DNA from 2 places in the Bacillus sp. SRL337 genome. Region 2 is predicted to be linked to the other one. Evidence: riboswitches for the same ligand, from Rfam matches in the RefSeq annotation. Region 2 holds a riboswitch; the other holds the start of a gene.
The links. A riboswitch is a leader RNA that binds a small molecule or an ion and turns the genes downstream of it on or off. The one in region 2 is predicted to bind preQ1.
Positions count from the first base shown of each region.

Region 1: linked by a shared signal. The riboswitch ahead of queC (7-cyano-7-deazaguanine synthase QueC) and the one ahead of queF (preQ(1) synthase) in region 2 are both predicted to bind preQ1.

Region 1 is NZ_OZ481793.1:2,805,183-2,815,988, forward strand. It holds gene AC4E8A_RS14295 (hypothetical protein) at 1-286, shown strand, start outside; gene pxpB (5-oxoprolinase subunit PxpB) at 387-1,091, shown strand; gene AC4E8A_RS14305 (5-oxoprolinase subunit C family protein) at 1,092-2,054, shown strand; gene AC4E8A_RS14310 (5-oxoprolinase subunit PxpA) at 2,106-2,831, shown strand; partial or broken gene AC4E8A_RS14315 (IS1182 family transposase) at 2,990-4,399, opposite strand; gene AC4E8A_RS14320 (DHH family phosphoesterase) at 4,862-6,106, opposite strand; gene AC4E8A_RS14325 (hypothetical protein) at 6,128-6,394, opposite strand; gene queE (7-carboxy-7-deazaguanine synthase QueE) at 6,649-7,368, opposite strand; gene queD (6-carboxytetrahydropterin synthase QueD) at 7,365-7,799, opposite strand; gene queC (7-cyano-7-deazaguanine synthase QueC) at 7,796-8,458, opposite strand; PreQ1 riboswitch class I at 8,585-8,629, opposite strand; gene AC4E8A_RS14345 (dimethylarginine dimethylaminohydrolase family protein) at 8,702-9,556, opposite strand; gene AC4E8A_RS14350 (GNAT family N-acetyltransferase) at 9,787-10,212, opposite strand; gene AC4E8A_RS14355 (flavodoxin family protein) at 10,789-10,806, opposite strand, start outside.
Region 2 is NZ_OZ481793.1:1,027,531-1,038,336, forward strand. It holds gene AC4E8A_RS05015 (solute:sodium symporter family transporter) at 1-744, opposite strand, end outside; PreQ1 riboswitch class I at 938-984, shown strand; gene queF (preQ(1) synthase) at 1,094-1,591, shown strand; gene AC4E8A_RS05025 (queuosine precursor transporter) at 1,604-2,233, shown strand; gene AC4E8A_RS05030 (hypothetical protein) at 3,002-3,187, opposite strand; gene AC4E8A_RS05035 (YitT family protein) at 3,716-4,564, shown strand; gene AC4E8A_RS05040 (RAxF-45 family protein) at 4,757-4,876, shown strand; gene abc-f (ribosomal protection-like ABC-F family protein) at 5,066-6,952, shown strand; gene AC4E8A_RS05050 (hypothetical protein) at 7,031-7,231, shown strand; gene AC4E8A_RS05055 (GNAT family N-acetyltransferase) at 7,612-8,142, shown strand; gene AC4E8A_RS05060 (nitric oxide synthase oxygenase) at 8,221-9,300, shown strand; gene AC4E8A_RS05065 (hypothetical protein) at 9,540-9,764, opposite strand; gene mreBH (rod-share determining protein MreBH) at 10,187-10,806, opposite strand, start outside.

The sequences.
Region 1 (10,806 bases), 1.8 Mb from region 2:
CATCGGAATGACCAGCAGGATTAACATCCCGCTGACGAACATAGCATCCATCTCCCACTATCAAGGACCAGAAAAACTTACTAGAACCCAGGAAAAGGTCACCTTTTTGGCCATCGCTCCAGACTTGATACCAGAAAAAGCACAGCTGGAGATTAAACTACACGAGCCCCAGACAGCTCATTTCCTCTACGGTTTCACCAAAACAGTATCACAGGTGCTTATTAAATTGGATGAGCCTGCTTCGTTTCAAGCTTCCCTTCTCAAAAGACTGGAAGAGGAAACGTGAAATGACCCTTTATACAGACTGCCTCTTACTGGGCAGTCTTCTTATTTATGTTAAAATATAATCAAGATTTCAGAATGTTTGTATGATTGGATGTGATTTCATGAATTTTACCATTTATCCGCTGGGTGATTCAGCTGTTTTAATAGACTTTCAGATAAAAGATGAAGAGAAATGCTTACATACCATAACTTCCCTTACTCATGCGCTGACCAAATACAAATGCAAATACAACGCCATCATCGAGGCAGTGCCTGCATATAAAACGGTCACTGTCCACTATAATCCTCTGAAAATTCATTCTCCTTCCCCCTTCAGCATGATAAAGGATATAGTGGCTTCTGAAATAGAAGCGTTGGTGTTAAACCATGAACCAGCCAGTCAAAAGGTGCTAACGATTCCGGTTCTATACGGAAAAGAGGCAGGACAGGACCTGCCATTTGTTGCTGAACATAACAACTTAAGTGAAGATAGAGTGATCAAAATCCACAGCGAACGAATCTACACTGTCGCGTTCCTTGGATTTTCACCCGGATTTCCTTTCCTTAGAGGGATGGATTCTTCTATAGCTGCACCTCGCAAAAAAGAGCCCCGTATCCGAATAGACGCAGGCTCTGTTGGAATTGCAGGTAATCAAACAGGCATTTATCCCCTCTCTTCGCCAGGGGGCTGGCAAATCATCGGTCAAACTCCTCTTAAGCTGTTTGATCCGAATAATCCAAGCCGGCCATCGCTGCTTTCTCAAGGAGACAATATACGATTTTCTCCGATTACAGAAATAGAATTTCAACGATTGGAGGAAAGCTGAATGGGTTTCATAGTCGTGAAAAGCGGCCTCCTGACAACCATCCAGGACCGTGGAAGGATCGGTTACCGGGATATTGGCATGCCGGTCAGCGGGCCAATGGACGAGCTGGCATTCCGCGCCGCCAATCTTTTAGTCGGCAATCATGAAGGAGATACGGCTGTAGAGGTGACCCTCCAAGGGCCCGTCCTTCACTTCACTGCCGATACCATTATTGCCATTTGCGGTGCAGATTTGAACCCTTCCATAAATGAAGAACCAGTACCAAATAACAAACCTTTATTGATCCACCAAGGGGACGTCCTGCGCTTCGGAATGGCGGCTGCAGGCATGCGTGCCTATGTATCATTTAGAGGCGGCCTGCATATTAACAAGCAGTTGGGCAGCAGCAGTACCAATATACTTGCCAAAATCGGGGGGTATGAAGGCAGAGCCTTAAAAGCAGGAGACAAAGCTGCCCTGAACACAGAAGGTCATTACGGGATGGAAACGCATCATTGGTCCTTATCTCAAACTGTTTTCTCTTACCTGGAAAAAAAGGAAGTAAGGGTCTTAAAAAGCAGTCAATGGGACTGGTTTACAGAAGAAGCAAGATCCATTTTTTTGACAGAGAGCTTCAGGATTTTGCCAGACTCAGACAGAATGGGCTACCGACTGAGTGGACCGGCCCTGTGGTTGGAAAAGCCTCAAGAACTCTTAACAGAAGGAATTGCCAAGGGTACAGTCCAGGTTCCATCCAGCGGCAAGCCAATCATTCTGATGGCAGACAGCCAGCCTACCGGCGGATACCCCAAGATTGCAAACATCATTACAGCAGACCTGCCCATCATTGCCCAATTGAAACCCAGCGAAGCAATATCCTTCAAGGAGGTAACGTTGGAAGAGGCTTTTACAGCCCTAAGGGATACTGAAGAAAAAATGAAAATGGTGAAAGCGGCCATCCGCTTGAAAACCAGGGATCAGTGACAACAATCCCCGGCCCTATGACAAAGTAATTGCGAGAGGAGGAAATTCACCATGCAAATTGATTTGAATTGCGATTTAGGAGAAAGCTTTGGAACTTATAGTAAAGGGAATGATGAAAAAATCCTGGAACACATAACATCGGCTAATATCGCCTGCGGTTTTCATGCGGGGGATCCGCAAATCATGCTGAAGACTGTCCAGCTGGCCATAAAAAACAACGTGAAAATTGGTGCTCACCCTGGATACCCTGATCTTCAAGGATTTGGCCGGCGGATTATTGAAATCCCCCCGGAGGAAGTCTATTCTTTGGTTCTTTACCAAATCGGTGCTTTGAGTGCGATTGTCCAATCGCAAGGAGGACGGTTATCCCATGTCAAACCCCATGGCGCCCTCTACAACCGTGCTGCAAAAGACAAAGAAACTGCAAGGGCGATCGCCAAAGCGGCAGCTGATTTTGATTCCGGGTTAACCTTGTTCGGGCTGGCTAATTCTGAACTGATTACGGCCGGCCGGGAAGCAGGACTGAGTACTGCCAGTGAAGTCTTTGCAGACAGAACGTACCAAAGTGATGGATCCCTAACGCCGCGATCACAAGAAGGAGCGGTGATCCATGATGAGGGGCAAGCATTAAAACAGGTGGTAAACATGGTAAAAGAACATAAAGTGCTCAGCGTGGATGGAACCGAAATTAAAATCGTCCCCGACACGATTTGTTTACATGGGGACAACGAAAAAGCCTTGATCTTTGCTGAGAAAATCATTCAAGCCCTAATATAGAGCAAAGAAAAGCTGGCTCCTTATTTCGAGGGCACTGAAAATCTGCCGGTTTCTAAACTATAACTATAATTAATAAAGCCAACTCTTCTTCCTATAAAAGGAAGAAGAGTTGGCTTTATTCTTGGAAAGTCACCGTATATGCTGCTCTATTTATCACATTAACTTAAAATTCTTTTAATGTTTACCGCAAATATTGCCATGGCACCTTGTAATTCCATGCCAATTAGACACGAAAATTCTGCCACATTATACCCGTGTCTGTGTTTTAACTCACTATTTTTTGCTTCAATTATGTATCGTTCTTTTGCCTTTTCTCTAAAGCATTTCTATTTCCTGGAATTTTGCCTGTGAGGAATGCTGATTGACTATAAGGAAAGGGAATACATCTTACTCTTCGTTCCTTCCTTATAACACCACTCTGAGAGAGTGCATCTTACATTTTTTTACATTTGTCTATTCTTTTCTTCTCTTTCCTAGCTTTTCGTATAGCCATATGTCCTGCCTTGCAGACATACCCTACTTATTATTGAACTCAAGTTCGTCCTCTTTCTTACGAGCAGCCTGAGTGATGAGAGGGTTTAATTTTGAAACCAACTTAATCCCATTTCCCTTGCTATATTCAATGTTATCTTTTTCCGAATAGGCCGTATCCCCAATAACCGCCTCAACTTCCATGCCTGCACTTTTACTTTTTTCAATGAATGTCTGGAGTTCTTTTCCGTCACTTTTTTCTCCGGTGGTAATGGTTGCGGCACTAATTATACGCTCTTCATTCATCGCAAGATGGGTTTTGTAGCCAAAGAAGGAGGAGTCAGCTGTTTTGTGCCCCACTTTGGCATCCGGATCTTTCATGGACCGGAGTCACTCAATACCGTCGGCAACCGTTTCTTTCAGGAGATTAAGCTGTTCCTTTACTTTTGGTTATTCTAAAAGGGTTTCTTACTTTTCTATCACCCCAATCAGCTTTTGTGAGTAGGCGATTTCATCTTCCAGCACATCACTGGTGGGTTTCAAAGGGAATTTGTCTTTCATATTTTCGTTTATCTTATAAATCAATTTCCTAAGGTTCTTCGATCGCTCCACAAGAATTTCTTTTGGTTTCATTTGATTATAGCGTGACTTGGTATGGGTGGCATCTACAATAATGGATTATGATTTGTTTCTCTATGGCAATCTCAACCGTCTTGTTGACAAGCATGTCTAATAAGTTCATGTCCTTTAATCTCAGCTTACGAAACTTAATCAGAGAACTTGAATCAATGAGGGCCTCTTCTGGGGCCATATATAAAAAATACTTGAAAGACATATCATATTTAGACCGCTCAACAATATCGACATCTGATACATCGTGAATGGTTTTCAAAAACAAATATTTGAACATGCGAAAAGGATCAATCGCATTTCGCCCATTATCATGACAAATTTATCCTTTAATTCTTTAATTCATCAAAAATAAAGGAGAAGTCGATTAAATCGTTTATTTTCCTTAACATATGGTCATGAGGAACGACGATATCATACAGGTCCATATACTTACTGAACATCATTGTTTGTTGTTGTTGAATCACTGGAAACCACCCACTTATATTGTTAGTTCTATTATAAAGTAAGGTTTAAATAGCGGGTAGTGTTCTTTTTTCTCAACGTTGATTGGAGTGGAAGGTGCGCGACCTCCTGCGGGACTAGGGGACAGGTGAGACCAAGGTTACGTACCCACTGGAACATAACCCCGCAGGCGAAGCCGGCTCCAGCGGCCAGCGACTAGCAGATTTCGGTCTCTCTTCTTGCGATAAGTCAGCATCGACTCACTATGTTCGTCGTGTTTCCTTTATCTCATACGAGAGCCCTCCAATCTGTACGTCGCTGAACGGCCGCCCCGCGGAGTCGCGTACCTGGAACGGAAATCAACATTTTTTCGTAAAACATGAAGTGAAAAAGGCAGAATCGCTCTTTGAAGTGAGCGATTCTGCCTTTTAGAACTTTATTAGACTTTTTCAGTGCCCTCGTATTTCAAGACCAGCTTTTTTGTTTCACTTTTTCTCTTGTTGATCAGGAGTTATATTAAATGGGAGCTTTTCTGCAGCAGCCTGCAGGATTTTATTATTCTTCACATTCTCCATTAAGAACTCCGTATAGTCATCATCCCTTGAGAGCGCACCCGAAAATTCTTTTTTTATATGATTTTCGGCTTCCTGGAAAGTCTTGAAGTTCCCTTCAGAGACACCGTTGTATTCGACCACCCAGCCTTCTCCATCAACCGGATATACAAACATTTGATCATCTTGCCTGTTCTTATACAGTGAACCGTTAGGCGATTCCTTTAAATTGTAACGGTTCTTAGGTGCGTCGATCGGCATAGATTCTATATCGTAGACATCGGTCACAAAAAACTTAAAAGCTTCTGGTGTCAGGTTACAGCCAGAAGCTTTGGCATGGCCGCCGCCCTCAAACTTCCCTGCAATTTCCGACACATCAACATCATCGTGAATCGTCCTCAGGCTGATCCGTTTTCCGCCTACACTGATTATCGCTATATAATCAAGGTAAGGATTGTCTTTCCCGAGTTCATTGCCCAATTCTGAGTGATAGGATTCTGCATGGACAATCCCGACACAATACTCATCAACGAATGATTTTGTCAGTTCCCGCCTTTTTCTCCAGATGTACCTCTCAATCTTGCCCTCTTCCATTTCGAGAATTTTCTGTTCAAATTCATCAAAGAAAAACTTTTTGTGATTCTGGAGACGATCGAGCATCTTTTCTTCAAATTCTTCCAACGTGAGCAAGAAAAACAAATCATTCAACCTTTTAGCCGTTGTGTTATTGTTCACATCCCATTCCCACGTATCATACTGTCTCACAAGTTCAACAAATTCATCCAGTATCGGTGTCGGCTCAATTTCACCTTTCTTCTGTAGGTCTTCATACAACAAGGATGTGGCGGAAGCCAACCTTCCGTCTTCATACTGCACGGTAACAGCTGCCCAATCGTAGTCGTTAAAATGTTCTGCGCTGCGATGATGGTCGATCAACTCCACTTGGCCATCTTTCTTATAATAATCCTCTATCGCTTTCTCGTTCTCTTTATTTACCGAGAGGTCAGTGATAATCAACTTGGTATCTTTATGGGGCTTCCTTAAAAATTTTGCCACTTGAAAGTTCAGGCCGCCAATGGAATTATAGCGTACTTCAGCTTCTTCTCCCCAGGCAATCTTTGCGATAATGCCGCATCCGACACCATCTAAGTCATTATGTGATAATAAAAAACGTTGCATATTTGGCCTCCTAGGCTTTCTCTATGTATTCATTGTTCTATTTTTTGTCATTCCCCTGCTAATATACAGCAAAAAGTGGAGCGTGTTAAATAAAAAGCGAATCGTGCCATTCATTGTGTACAAACCGGACTGCTTATTCATGGTATACATGCTCTCAACCAACAGAGTGAATTGATAAATTGGATTTACGTGAATCAGACTGATAGAGACATGCAGCACGGTCGATAACTTTGTTCCTTGGTTAATATAGGCTATGACAACCGGCAGCTTTGGCTTACTATCAATCACGCTCCAGCAGCCGGCGTCTGGGGAGAATCTCGGTTTCTTTTCCTAGCCGGATCCAGGACCTGGTTCAAGATACTTCCCGACTCTGCTTTGGGCTGTATCCCATCGTGCAGCAAATCACCTCTAACGGTCTCATAAATATCTCTATAGGGCATTATTTTCACAAATCCGAAAATACACAAGAACCCCCCGATAGGACGTTAATGATGATACGAAACTGAAACTAACCCCACAAGGACCCTCTAGAGAACTATGAATTAAACTCCCCTTTTATTCCCCCACACATAGGTATGAAGCTGCGGCAGCACTCTGACATTATTGAGCCTTTCACTTTGAGTCACAACATCGATCAACTTCTCATATTCCGCTATAAGCCCGCTGACCAAGCTGCCTTCATTTCCATCGGAAAGATTGCGGTTTCCCACTTGAAGAAAGAACGGGACCCCAGGGTATCTCTCATGCAGGTGTATTGCATAGTCGAGATCGTCGTTATCAAAGATCACTACTTTTAAACTGTAGCCACTATGGGCACTCAGCTCATTTAAAATAACATCCAGTTTTTCGATATCTGTCTTCATTCCTGAACTTGGCGGCTTTGGCGAAAGCGTCAGCTCATCGATGTCCATAAACCAGTCCTGCCACCTGCTCCCCTGTGTCTCCAGTGCGGACTGAACACCCTGGTCTTTGAAAAGAACGAGAAGATCTTCTATGGCTGCAATAAGCGCTGGATTGCCTCCGGAAATGGTTACATGGTTGAACCTATTGCCTCCGATGTTTTTGAGTTCTTCCCAGATTTCGCGTGCAGTCATCAGGCGGATATCGTCTTTGGCAGATCCGTCCCACGTAAAAGCGGAATCACACCAGGAGCATGAGTAATCACAGCCTGCCGTTCTTACGAACATGGTTTTCTGGCCAATCACCATCCCCTCCCCTTGAATCGTCGGGCCGAAGATTTCCAATACGGGTATTTTTCTCATTGTGCCTGATCCTTTCTTGGACGGAAGATACAGTAACTTGTCGGTGTTTCCCGTAAAAAAACCTGTAAACACATTGCTTGATTGCCCTGCATATCCAAATGGGTTTGAATGATACTGTAAATAAGCTCCGCCATGACTTCTGTAGTCGGGAATTTCTCCTGATTCTCAAAAAACAATGGATCTTCATTCAGCATTGTGTGATCAAAGCGGTCATGGATAAGCTTTTTTATGGTTGAGAAATTGATGAGAAAACCAGATTCATCCAGCATGTTTCCCCCGATTGTAATATTGGCAAAATAGGTATGTCCGTGGACTTTCCGGCATTTACCGGCAGCTTCTGATGGAATGTAATGAGCAGCCGCAAACTGGAAGTCCTTATTCAGTTCATAAGAAAAGGAGTGCTCCGGTACAGGATAGATTTGTCCAATCATGATTCTTCTCCTCGCTTTTTGGAAGATAAGTAGTCAGAGAGACCTTTGTTCCTCAATTTGCATGATGGACAGGAGCCGCATCCATCACCTCGAATACCGTTATAGCAGGTAAGTGTCTGTTCACGGACATATTGGAGCATCCCCATTTCATCCGCCCATTTCCATGTTTCTTCTTTGTTCATCCACATCAGCGGGGTATGGACGACGTAGCCTTCATCAAGCGCCAGGTTCAATGTGACATTGAACGATTTGACAAACATATCCCTGCAATCCGGATATCCACTGAAATCCGTTTCACATACACCCGTAATGATATGTTTCGCCCCGAGGTTCCTGGCAAGCACCCCTGCAAATGATAGAAACAGTAAATTTCTTCCCGGAACAAAGGTTGACGGAAGTTCCCCTTCTTTTTCTGTGATCTCTTCATTTCTTGTAAGGGCACTCGGGGCAAGTTGATTTAGAAGGCTCATATCCAGTATGTGATGACGCACATTGAATTCTTCACAAATATCTTTCGCACATTTCAGTTCCTCCAGGTGCCTCTGCCCGTAATTGAAAGTAACAGCTTCCACCTCTTTAAATTCTCTTTTTGCCCAAATCAAGCAGGTGGTGCTATCCTGTCCCCCGCTGAATACTACAAGTGCTTTCTCATTTTTCATATAAAATCTCCTCTCTCTCCTAAGGCATACCTGCCAGATACAAGAAGAAGGAAGTTCATACTGATTCTCTATAAGTATTTAAATACGAAACAAACAAACAGAAAAAACGGCACCCAAGGAGATGCCGTTTCCTTAGTTTTTTATAGAGGGTTAAGCTAGAACCTCTCCTGCCTGTATGCAGAATTCTTCTATTCATTATGCTACTTTACCATAGAGCAGGACACCTGTCATCTGCCGATTGCTTTAATTTCGCAATAAAGGCATTGAACAGCACCGGAATGACCCGCCTGATTTTATAATTTCAGAAAAGTCGACTTCAATGACCTCATAACCATTATTCTTCAGTAAATGATTGACTACTTTATTTTGCGGCAGGCTGAGGACTTTATTATTGCCGATGGATAACACATTCGTTCCCATTGTGAATTGTTCCTGTTCATTCACTTCAATCAGATTATAGTAAGATTGCAGCATCTTCAGTTCTTTCCGCTTGAATGCCGGTGAAAATACGAGTGCCTCATCCGGGGAAAGAATGTTGAAAACACAGTCAAGATGCAGGTACTTTTTCTGAAACGGGACAGGGATGACTGTAAAACCTTCAGCATGCGCCTGCAGTTGGTTGATGGTCTCCAGGTCTGTTCGATGGCTGATCCCGACAAATACCTTGTCTTTATCAACTATCACATCTCCACCTTCAATACTGCTGCAATCGAGCTTTTGATAGTTACGGCCGTTACTTTCAAGCCAATTGGTCAATACCTCAACTTCCCCTGCACGTATAGTGCTGCCCATTTCAGAAACATACACTGTATCTCCAATCGTAAAGCCGATGTCTCTAGTGAATACCTGTTCTGGAAGCTGCCGGTCCGGTGTCAATTGGATGACTTCCGTACCACTGTCCCGCATTGCTTTAACAAAGTTCTCATGCTGATTTACTGCTGTTTGAATATCTATATTTTTTTCAAGGAAATGTTTTTGCGTCTCATTAATGACTTCTTCAATTTTCATGTAACGAGGCTGGCAAACGATGACTTTTTTCAACCTGTCATATTCACTGTCACAATATTCTGTTTGCTGTTTTCGAATCGTAGTAGCCATTTTAACCCTCCATCTTCTTTACCTTTTATGAGATTATTCCCATTGCTGCAGGGATATTAAACTCTTTAGTAGAGGGGGGAAAAGCCAGCCCATTTCATTCGATGCATAAAGATTAACTTCATGCAGTAGATACTGTATTTTTATTCTCGAGTCTACTTGTTACATGTAAATTCCTGAATGAATATTAGTTGGTGACTTTTTCTGCATAGATTAAAATTGATGCTTTTGACCTAGTTGAGGTCCTTTCTAAAAGCAAAGCTTGACTTCTTGAACTTCATTGCTTCTTCATAAAAGCGATGGGCATCCTTTCTTTGCAGGCCAGAATCCAGACCAATCATTCCGCATCCTTGGTGTCTGCCCCATTCCTCTACATATTCAAGGAGCTTTCTTCCATATCCCTTTGAGCGGGCCGACTCGGCAGTTACAAGATCATATACAAATACATGGCGCTGAGCATAAAAGTTGGTCCTTATAATGACGCCGGCAAGTGAGACCAAATCCTTCCTCTCATAGAGGCAGAATACTCTGTATCCTTCATTCTTCATATCTTTCAAAAAACCAATATATTCCTCTTTGGACAGTTCAGTCCGCAGCTGAATCAACAGGTCGTAAACCTGATCCCAATCCTGTTCCGTAACCGCTTCGCTAATTTCCATTTTCATTACTCCCTTTTGACATAATCTGAACTCCCTGACTACTATTCTTCGTCATACTATTTAATTCCTTCAACCGGAAAAATCATACTGTTTTAGGAATGCTTGTTGGGTTACCATGAGATATACCGACGCCGCTGGCTCCATAGAAATTATGATAAGAGGAAGCGTTCGCTTCGTTCTGCATAGGTATGAGGGCTCTAGACTATGACATCAGAATCACGGTATACCAACAGCGGTCGGTGATGACTAATCAGAAGGAGAGAGACCGATATCTGTCAGGCACTGGCCGCTGAAGCTGAAACCGCGATAATCCGGCAGGAGCTGCGGCCATATTTCACTTCATTTCTCCATTAGCATGCTAGATGGATGTTACACTCATTCCCTTTGATGGAGGATTTTAAGAAGAAACTAACCTAACAGTTGATCACAGCAGACCATTTTGTCACGACCAAGTTCTCGAAAGGAGAGTAAGATGCGACAGCTTTGGGGGATCCATTAAGAATGTATGAACAAAAAATAGAACCCCAGCTCATTGGAGTGGGGTTCTACAATCTGAGAGACGCTCTCAGTGCTACTCTAGGAGTTCACGACATT
Region 2 (10,806 bases):
AGTTGAAAAAGGGACAGAATCTTCACTCGAGCCAATGGAATTCAGTTTCTCAGGGCTGCTGGTGGCAATTTCTTTCATGCCGCCGACGAAATTACCGTCCCCAAGGGCAAAGAACCCCAGAATGGGAACGAGGATCCCGATGATGAGGAGTCCGATCCCATTCAACGTATCAGAGACGGCTACAGCTTTTAATCCGCCAAAGATAGCGTAAATGGCACCGATGATGCCGATGACCCAGATGACAACCCACACCGATTGGGTATAGCTGATGCCGAGGAGGGCAGGAACATCAAATAATTTCAAGACAGCCAGTGCACCGGAGTACAGCATGGAAGGAATGGTCACAAATACATAACCAAGCATGAAGAGGAGGACGGTATACTTTCGGACTCCTTCATCATAACGCTGGCTCAAAAATTCAGGAAGTGTGGTAAAACTCCTTCCCAGGTATTTGGGCAAGAGGTAGAGTGCCATAATAATGATTGCAAAAGCAGCCGTTACTTCCCAAGCCATGTTTGATAAGTTGGCCCGGAATGCCTGTCCGTTCAATCCGACCAGCTGTTCAGCTGATAAGTTTGTGAGCAAGAGGGACCCGGCAATGAAGGTTCCAGTCAATCCTCTTCCCGCAAGAAAATATCCATCAGAATCATTGACTGATCCTTTCGTTTTTATGTATGAGATCCATGCTACTAGCCCCATGAAAAAAAGACAAGAAATAATGGTAAATGTTAACCCGTTGAACATGAAATTTCCCTCCACATCAGTTGATATTGTAAAATAATATATAACCAGTAGAAGAGAAGTTAAAACCTGATTTAGATAGATATATGAGGAAATAATAGTTATATCATGATTGTAATCGTTTTCTTATTTTAATATTGACAATTCAATCCGACTCCCATACTATAGTAGATAATGAATTAAATAGTTTCCTATCGCAGGAGAGGTTCATAGCCCAAACCCTCTATAAAAAACTATGGATGAGTCTTACATTTGTAGCCATATCCATGAAGGATATGGTTTTTTATTTGGCCCATCATAAACGTTGGCTGTGAATTCTCCTTATAGGTTTGATCAAAGGGAGGATTTTTTTATGTCTGGAAGAAAAGATGAAGAACTTCAAGATGTTACATTATTAGGAAATCAGGGGACGGAATACCTATTCGAGTATGCTCCACATATATTGGAGACATTCGATAACCAGCACCCGAACAGAGACTACTTCGTGAAATTCAATTGTCCAGAATTTACAAGTCTATGCCCTAAGACAGGACAGCCGGATTTTGCGACGATATACATCAGCTATATCCCTGATATCAAAATGGTCGAAAGTAAATCATTAAAGCTGTATTTATTCAGTTTCCGCAACCACGGGGACTTCCATGAGGACTGTATGAATATCATTATGAATGACCTGATTTCACTAATGGATCCCCGCTATATTGAAGTGTGGGGCAAATTTACACCAAGAGGCGGAATTTCCATCGACCCTTATTGCAACTACGGCAAGCCGGGGACCAAATTTGAAAAGATGGCGGAGTATCGCATGATGAATCATGATCTGTATCCGGAAACCATCGACAACCGTTAAGGGGGCAGAAGAATGCTTATCTATTTAAATTCCCTCTTCGTGGGCCTCTTGATTTTGTCCAATATCTTAGCCGTGAAGCTTTTCAGTCTTGGCGAATGGGCTGTCCTTCCGGCTGCGGTGATGGTTTATGTCTTCACGTATCCAATCACAGATGTCATCGGAGAAGTATACGGAAAAGAGACAGCACGTGCTACTGTACGTGCAGGTTTGCTGACACAGGTGTTTGCTCTACTATTTATCGCGATTGCTATCAATTTGCCGTCAGCTCCTTTTTTTGGGATGCAGGCAGAATTCGAATCGATCCTGAGCGGAAGCTTCCGGGTAACGCTTGCAAGCCTGATCTCTTATTTTGTCAGCCAAAACCTGGATGTTTCAGTTTTTCATAAGCTGAAAGCCAAGCATGGAGCTGATAAACTCTGGCTCCGCAATAACTCATCAACGTTGTTGAGCCAGCTTGCAGACACGGCAATCTTCATTAGTATTGCATTCGCTGGCACAATGCCGCTGGGTGCTTTACTTGGATTAGTTGGAACACAATATCTGTTTAAGCTTGTTGTCGCAATTATTGATACCCCGCTGGTTTACCTGCTGGTACGGGTTGCCCGTAAAGAACAGGAGCGCGGTGTAGAGGTAGTTGGATAAGTTGTTTTGAGCCATCCTTTTGGATGGTTTTTTTTGTGGGTGGGGACCTGTTGAGAAACTACTTGGAGCACTTCAGGAAATATGGAGGTGAATTCTGTCTATGATCAAGAAGAAATGGACATCAGGTAATCGAGCCGATTTTTCTGAAGTAATACAGCAAAGGCCGATTCCTCGGAGAATAGACCTTTTTTTGCAGGGGGCGGATCTGGGGCGGATTTCTCTAAAGAATAAATCAATGTATGGAGAGGTGGGGAGTTTTTCCTTTAAAGGAAGGACCCTGATTCATTTGAAAAGCTGGTGCATCCTTCACGGGATTCCAAACCCGCATCCTGGTCGCCTTCACTTAGGGTGTATTGTTGCGCTTATTCAAAAAACGCGACAGATTGATTGTGTCTCAGTTGGTTTTAGTCCCGATTCAAGGGTAATCGGAACACGATTAGCTTCTCAAGGTCCTAATCTGTCGCGATTTCCTTGGAATCGCGACACGATCGGCTTCTCAAGACCCCAGTCTGTCGCGATTTCCCCGGAATCGCGACACCCAGCTCGTCCTTCCAAGGATTCTAGTCCCGATTCAGCCTTAATCGGGACACGATCGGCTTCTCAAGGTCCTAGTCTGTCGCGATTATCCCGGAATCGCGACACCCATATCGTCCTTCCGAGGATTCTAGTCCCGATTCAGCGGTAATCGGGACACGATCGGCTTCACATGAGTCCAGTCTGTCGCGATTTTCCCGGAATCGCGACACCCACATCGTCCTTCCAAGGATTCTAGTCCCGATTCAGCGGTAATCGGGACACAATCGGCTTCTCAAGACCCCAGTCTGTCGCGATTTCCCTGGAATCGCGACACCCAGCTCTTGCCACCGAGGATTCTAGTCCCGATTCAGCGGTAATCGGGACACGATCGGCTTCACATGAGTCCAGTCTGTCGCGATTTTCCCGGAATCGCGACACCCACATCGTCCTTCCAAGGATTCTAGTCCCGATTCAGCCTTAATCGGGACACGATTAGCTTCTCAGGGTCCTAGCCTGTCGCGATTTCCTTGGAATCGCGACACCCACATCGTCCTTCCGAGGATTCTAGTCCCGATTCAGCCTTAATCGGGACACAATCGGCTTCTCAAGACCCCAGTCTGTCGCGATTATCCCGGAATCGCGACACCCAGCTCGTGCCACCGAGGATTCTAGTCCCGATTCAGCTCTAGTCGGGAAATATTCTTCTCCAACCCAGCAATTTCTGTCCCGATTCCATTTGACACTTCAAAGCCATGCTGCAGAATGTTGAATGCTTTATAAAATATAATCTAGTTTTAGAATGTTTGGTTCTCCATCACTCTGAGAGTTACCAATGAAAACCTTTGCAATTTTTTCAATAGTTAAACCTTGATTATAACCCTTTACAAAGGTATTTATGACCTATATAATCCCGTTGTCAAAGAAAATAATAATCCATTCATTTAATATATAAAGGAGGTTGCAGTGATGCGGAAAAAGCTGATGTCGTTTTTACTTATGAATCTCGGTGCATTTTTTGTTGCGGTGAATGTTCACTTCTTTCTTTCGCCTAATAACTTGGCAACAGGAGGAGTCAGCGGTTTATCTATCCTGCTGAATTCTGTCATGCCTGGCATGTCAATCGGTATGTTTATGATCTTGGTTAATATTGTGTTATTTATAGTTGGCATCATCTTTCTGGGCTTCAGCTTTGGGGCCAAAACAGTCTATGCCAGTTTTGCTCTCTCCGGATATGTTTGGCTGCTTGAAACCGTTGCGCCGTTAAAAGCGCCACTGAGCGAGGACATCCTGATTCAGTTGATCATTGGGCAGTGCATCGCTGCAACCGGTATGGCGATTGTGTTCAATCAAAAAGCATCAACAGGCGGAACAGATATCATTGCCATGATCCTTAATAAATACTTTAATATTGAAATCGGGAGGGCCGTACTGTTTTCCGATTTGGCGATCGCCCTGTCGTCCACATTCCTGTTTGGGACACAGGTCGGAATGTACGCGTTCTTCGGGGTCATTCTTAACGGATTGGTCATTGACTATACGCTTCAGCAGTTCAATACGAACAAAGAAGTGGTCATCATCAGCAATCAGAGCGATGAAATCCGCACCTACATTGTAAAAGAACTTGGAAAAGGTGCTACGATTCATACGGCCAAAGGAGCTTTCACTTCCGACAGCAAAGAAGTCATTACAACGATTCTTGGCAGGAAGGATTTTTCCAGGCTGAAAGGATTCATCACAGAAGTTGATAAGAAAGCGTTCATAACGGTCCACAATATGAATGAAATACTTGGCCAGAACTTCAAGCGCCTTGTATAAATTGAAAGGATTTGCTCTTCATGGGCAAATCTTTTTTTTAGTGCTTTAAAGCGGTGGGGGACTGTCCCCCACCGCTTTAAAGGGGTAAAGGATTCGGGCGGCCGACTTATTTTACAGAAATCCCTTGATTAAAGTTTTCAAAAAATTGTATACTATGGATATACTTATGATTTGAAGGAGGTGTGTATTGAGATGAAAAGTTCTGTCGGGTTGCACGGTCAATTTTTAGAATACATCTACATTTGTCGTGCGATTTTTCATGGTTATGCTATCAACGGGATACGTATGCCCTTTTTTAGCAATTCCATATAGAACAGAACGGTAAGAGGTCTCAATACCCACACTTTTTATAGAAACGGGGGGAGAGCGCGTCACGCTTTCCTTTTTTTATGCCCGAATTCAAAAAGCCATGGTATAAGTCTTACTTATACATGGCTTTTTTATATACTTTTGAGGTCCTCTTGCTCATTAAACTAATGAGAGCAGAAAGGATAGAAAAAAATGATTATATGCAGCGTACAGCAAATCAGTAAAATGTTCGGGGGAAACCTTGTATTTGAAAATTTATCATTTGAAGTACATGAAGGAGACAGGATTGGCTTTGTCGGCAGAAATGGAACCGGTAAAACGACTGTCTTCAAATTGATAGCCGGTGTCGAACAGCCGGATACAGGTGAGATCCATACCAAAAAAGGAGCAAGGGTCGGTTACCTCTCGCAGATTCCGAAATACGATGGAGGGACAACTGCCAAAGATGTACTGAATTCTGCGTTTCAGGGTCTATTCGAGATAGAGGCAAGATTAAAGGAATTGGAAACCAGAATGGGTACGGAACACAACCCGGAAAACCTTCAGCGGCTCTTGGAAGAGTACGGCCCGATGCAGGATAAATTTACGAATGGCGGGGGCTATGAGATTGAGTCTGAGATAGCGAAAGTGGCGAATGGCCTCGAGATCAACGGTCTGCTTGGCCAGCACTTTAATGCCCTCAGCGGAGGGGAACAAACCAAAGTTTGTCTCGGCTTGATCCTTTTGAAAAAGCCAGATCTCCTGCTCTTGGACGAACCGACAAACCACTTGGATATCAGAGCAGTGGAGTGGCTGGAAGGCTTCCTGAAAGAGTACAGCGGCTCTGTGATGATTGTCTCGCACGACCGCTACTTCCTCGATGAAACGATCAATAAAGTCATTGACTTGGAGGATGGGGAAGTTTGTCTTTACCACACCAACTATTCTCAATTTGTGAGAGAGAAAGAAGAGAAGCTTCTCCTTGAATTCCAGCAGTATCAGGAGCAGCAAAAAAAGATCAAGAAGATGAGGGAAGCGATCAAAAGGCTGAAGGAATGGGCCAATCAGGCAAATCCCCCAAACGCGGCCCTTCATAAAAGGGCAAGAAATATGGAACGTGCCTTGGAAAGAATGGAAAAATTGAAACGGCCTGCCCTGGAGCGTAAGAAGATGGGGCTTGAGTTTGAAAATGGGGACCGCAGCGGTAAAGTGGTTTTCAGTATGAAAGATGCCAAAAAATCATTTGGCGAAAACATCCTTTTTAATGATGCATCCCTTGAGGTCCTTTTTAAGGACCGTACAGCTATTGTCGGGAAAAATGGAACCGGCAAATCTACAATTATCAAAATGCTGTTAGGGGAAATGCATCATGATGAAGGAGAAATCAAACGGGGAAGCAATGTCAGAATCGGCTATTTGTCACAGCATTTCACTACAGCAGATCCCACTATGAGATTGATTGATGCCTTCCGGGATGAAGTATCCGTGACCGAGGGAGAAGCAAGGCATATCCTAGCAGGGTTCTTGTTTTACGGAGGAGCCGTTTTCCGTAAAGTGGGCCAGCTCAGCGGCGGGGAAAAGATGCGTTTAAGGCTGGCCCAGCTCATGCACCAGGATATCAACTTCCTTGTACTCGATGAACCGACAAACCATCTTGACATCGATTCCCGTGAAGTCCTGGAGGATGCTCTTGAAGGCTTTAATGGGACTATACTAGCTGTTTCGCATGATAGATATTTCTTAAATAAACTGTTTGGAAAGACATATTGGATCCACTCCGGAAAACTATACTTCTTTCCTGGCAGTTATTCCTGGGCAAAAGAAAAACTGGCTGAATTCCAAATGAAGGATGAACCGGCCAGCAAACCTAAAGAGCCGATCAGCAGGGATGTCCGAGTCAAGAAGCAACATGGAGGGAATCCTGTGTCTATCGATTCTTTAGAAGAGGAACTTCTTGTGATTGAAACGGAAATTTCTTCAATAGACCAGCAGCTTGCAAAGGAGACAGATCTCGAAGTCCTTCAAAAGCTTTATGCTGAAAAAGAGGAGAAAGAAAAAGAAAGGGATGAAAAGTATGCTTCCCTGGAGCTGCTTCTATGAAGGTCAATGTGCTTGGAACGTTTCATCATTTCTGTATGAGGGAATAATCCGACTAAAAGGACATGGAGGTATGACGTCATGGAAGAAATTCACGGTGGAAACAGAGAAGAATCGCTTGATGAAATTCACGAAACCTTGGTAGATGGATTGCAGAGGGAACTCCATCCCGATGAAAACAAGCTGATCACAGAGTGGACGGCTACATTCAATCATGAGGAACGCGCAACCGTCATCAATATGTTGAAGGAATTGCTCAATAAGCATAAAAGGCATGATTAATCGGAGCGGCAGATATTTCTGCCGTTCCTTTTTATTGTATAGATAACGAGAAAAGTCATGAGGTGAGGATACGAATGATGAATTCTGCATCCAGTTCCAGCACTTAACGGCGGGGCAAAAGCCAATCCGTCAGGAAGGTAAAAGGAGTACCCTTATCACTTGGCTCGTCTTATGCCTGTCGGGTCTGACCAAGTCGCTCGCGTTTTTGTTCATCCAGCTCCAGTGCTCTGCCCATCAAGTAAGGCCTTAATCATCAAGGAGGTGAAAAATCAGATCTCTCATGGCAAATCAAGGCGCTTGGTGATTTTGAGATACCAGGAAGGAAATGGCGATAAGAAGTGGAATATGTAATCAAATATTTATTTTTGGAGGAAAAGTATATGGAAGTGGAAGAGCTTGCTCGGTCCTGTAAATTAGTGGCAGCAGAGGAACAGCACCTGCCTGATGTGTACCAAATGTATAAAAGATGCAGGGACCATCTTTTAGCTCAAGGGATTTTTCAATGGGACGACACTTACCCAAATAAGGAATATTTTAAAGAAGTCATAGATCAGCAGGGAATGTATTTGCTGTTTGAGGATGACCGGCTCACAGGAAGTATGGTATTGAACGAGTGGGAGTCTGAGGAGTGGTCAATTATCCCTTGGACCCATTGCAGGCCTTGGATCCTTCATTCCCTATTTCTGGACCCTTTACAGCAAAGAAAGGGAGCGGGAACCAAGATGCTGAAACATGCAGGCAACTTGGCGAGAGAGAGGGGATATGATTCCATCAGGCTGGATGCATTTTCTGGAAACAGCCGTTCTCTAAGGTTTTATGAACGCAATGGGTATTTGAAGCGTGGGGAAGTATCCTTTTCATCTAAACCCGAAGGTCATACGATTTATTTTTGTTATGAGAAAAAATTGTAGGCAAAGAGTTCTTTTTACGACAATGATTGGCGCCGTGATATAATCACGTTAACACTCAGCTGTGAAAGGAAGTCTATATTGTCACATTTACAACAAGAAGCAGTCTTATTTATAGAAAGCTGTTACAGGGAACTGGGAAAGCCAGAAGAAATATCAGAACGAATCCAGTATGTCCAGAGTGAGATTGAAAGTACAGGTACTTACAGCCATACATATGAGGAGTTGGAACATGGTGCAAAAATGGCTTGGAGGAACAGTAACCGCTGTATCGGAAGACTGTTTTGGGACACCATGCATGTAAGGGATGCAAGGGAAGCGAATACTGAAGAAGAGATCTTTACAGAGATGGAGACACATCTTAAGTATGCTTCAAATGAAGGGAAAATCCGTCCGGCTATCACCATCTTTCGACCATCGATGCCTGGCAAGCCTGATATCAGAATCTGGAATCACCAACTTCTCAGGTATGCAGGGTATCAAGATGACCTTGGTGTGAGAGGGGATCCAGCCTCCGTTAAATTCACCAGGAAGTGTGAAGAGCTTGGCTGGGAAGGGAAAAGAACGCATTTTGATGTATTGCCATGGGTCATTCAGATTGGTGAAAGAGAGCCTTGCTGGAAAGAAGTCGGTACAGAGCATGTGCTTGAAGTGCAGTTGAACCATCCCGAGTACAATTGGTTTCGTGATCTCGGCTTGAAATGGTATGGAGTTCCGATCATTTCAGATATGAGACTTGAAATTGGGGGGATTTCATATAAAGCAGCCCCTTTTAATGGCTGGTATATGGAAACAGAAATCGGTGCGAGGAATCTGGCAGACGCATGCCGCTATGACATGCTGCCGAAAGTTGCCAGCTGCATGGGGCTTGATACCTCCAGGGCTTCTACGCTGTGGAAGGACAAAGCTTTGATTGAGCTGAACATTGCGGTACTGCATTCATTTAAAGAAGCAGGAATCAGCATTGTGGATCACCATACAGCCGCCCAGCAGTTCAAGGTCTTTGAAAACAAGGAGAAACAGTGTGGAAGAGGGCTGACAGGAGATTGGTCCTGGCTCATTCCACCGATATCACCGGCCGCCACCCATGTTTTTCACCGAAACTATGAAAATAAGTGGAAATCGCCAAATTACTTTTATCAGGAAAAAGCCTTTGACTAAGGCTTTTTTCTTTTGGAGGTTTAAGGAAGAGGATACCAAGAGGGTTAAAATAGCGGTTTAGAAATTTATTAGGAGATTGAAGAAAGGCGTCTAGAAGGGCTGTAGAGTCCAATACGAGAGGTCTTCAAGGGGAAAAAACGGGCAATTGAACAACGATAGATGCCAAGTAGTATTTTCTGCAAAAGGACCATTTCTGCAAGCGCAATGGAACCATTGCGATAGACCTGAAGATTAAACCGCTAACTAAAGCTCTTCCGTGTAATCAGGAAGTATTGGAACCAGTAGCGGAATTCATCAAAAAGCGGCTGATGATTGTGAAATGAGAAGTTTTCAAAGAAGTCCTCCAGCTCCTCTGTGCTGGCCTCATCCAACAATCCGGAGACAAATAGAGGGTATCGAAAGCGTTTATAGAGATCACTGTATCCATAAAAGTCAAATAGGTCTTCCATCTGGGCTTCCTGCATGGCCATCTCCCTTTCATTTATTCCTAGTAGTATGGACGCGGGAGAGCAGCCCAATTCTTATTCTTGCAAAAAAATAGTTAGACGTACAAGCACGTATGCATTCCGTACATAGTATGTAACATGAAGAACCTCCTTTCATCTTCATGACCGGCTGCAGGACGCTGTGCAGCCGGTTTTTTATTGTGGCAAACGATAATAGTCTTTGGGTGGGAGTGAAAATGATTAATGATTTCTGCATCCGGCTCCCGTCCTGATCCCTCGGATATAAGCCATCCGTCAAGAAGGGAGAAGAGCATATTCCCGCCTGCTCGGTTTTTTGGCCAGCCGGGGATGAATAAAGCGTTTCCGCATTCTGTGAAGGGACGAATGATAACAAAAAACCTTGAAAACCATTAACGGTTTTCAAGGTTTAGTAAACAAAGTTATTTGGCAACTTTCTGCAGTTTATGGATGACAGAAAGAGAACGGCCTGTTCCGATGGCTACAGACTCTAAAGGATTAGGGGCAAGGTGGACAGGGACGACGATTTCTTCTGAAAGCCACTCCTGCATTCCGCCAAGAAGGGCTCCTCCTCCAGTTATGATAACTCCGCGGTCGACTATGTCCCCGCTAAGTTCCGGCGGACAGTTTTCCAATGTAGCACGGATGGTTTCCAGAATATGAAGAAGAGATTCTTTGAGCGCTTCCTGAATTTCATTCGAATCCAGTGTGATGGTTTTTGGAAGGCCGGTCACAAGGTCCCGCCCGCGAATATCCATAGTCAGGTTTTCATGTGGAATCAAGGCATAGCCGATTTCCATCTTAATGTTCTCAGCTGTGCGCTCCCCGATTAAGAGGTTGTATCTTTTGCGTACGTGTTGAATGATATCATCATCCATTTGGTCACCGCCTATGCGGATGGTGTTGCAGGAAACCACACCTCCATATGAAATGATACCGACTTCAGTCGTTCCGCCGCCGATATCAACAATCACGTTGGCTACCGGCTCGTCTACAGGAAGATCTGCACCAATGGCAGCTGCCACGGGTTCTTCAATCAATG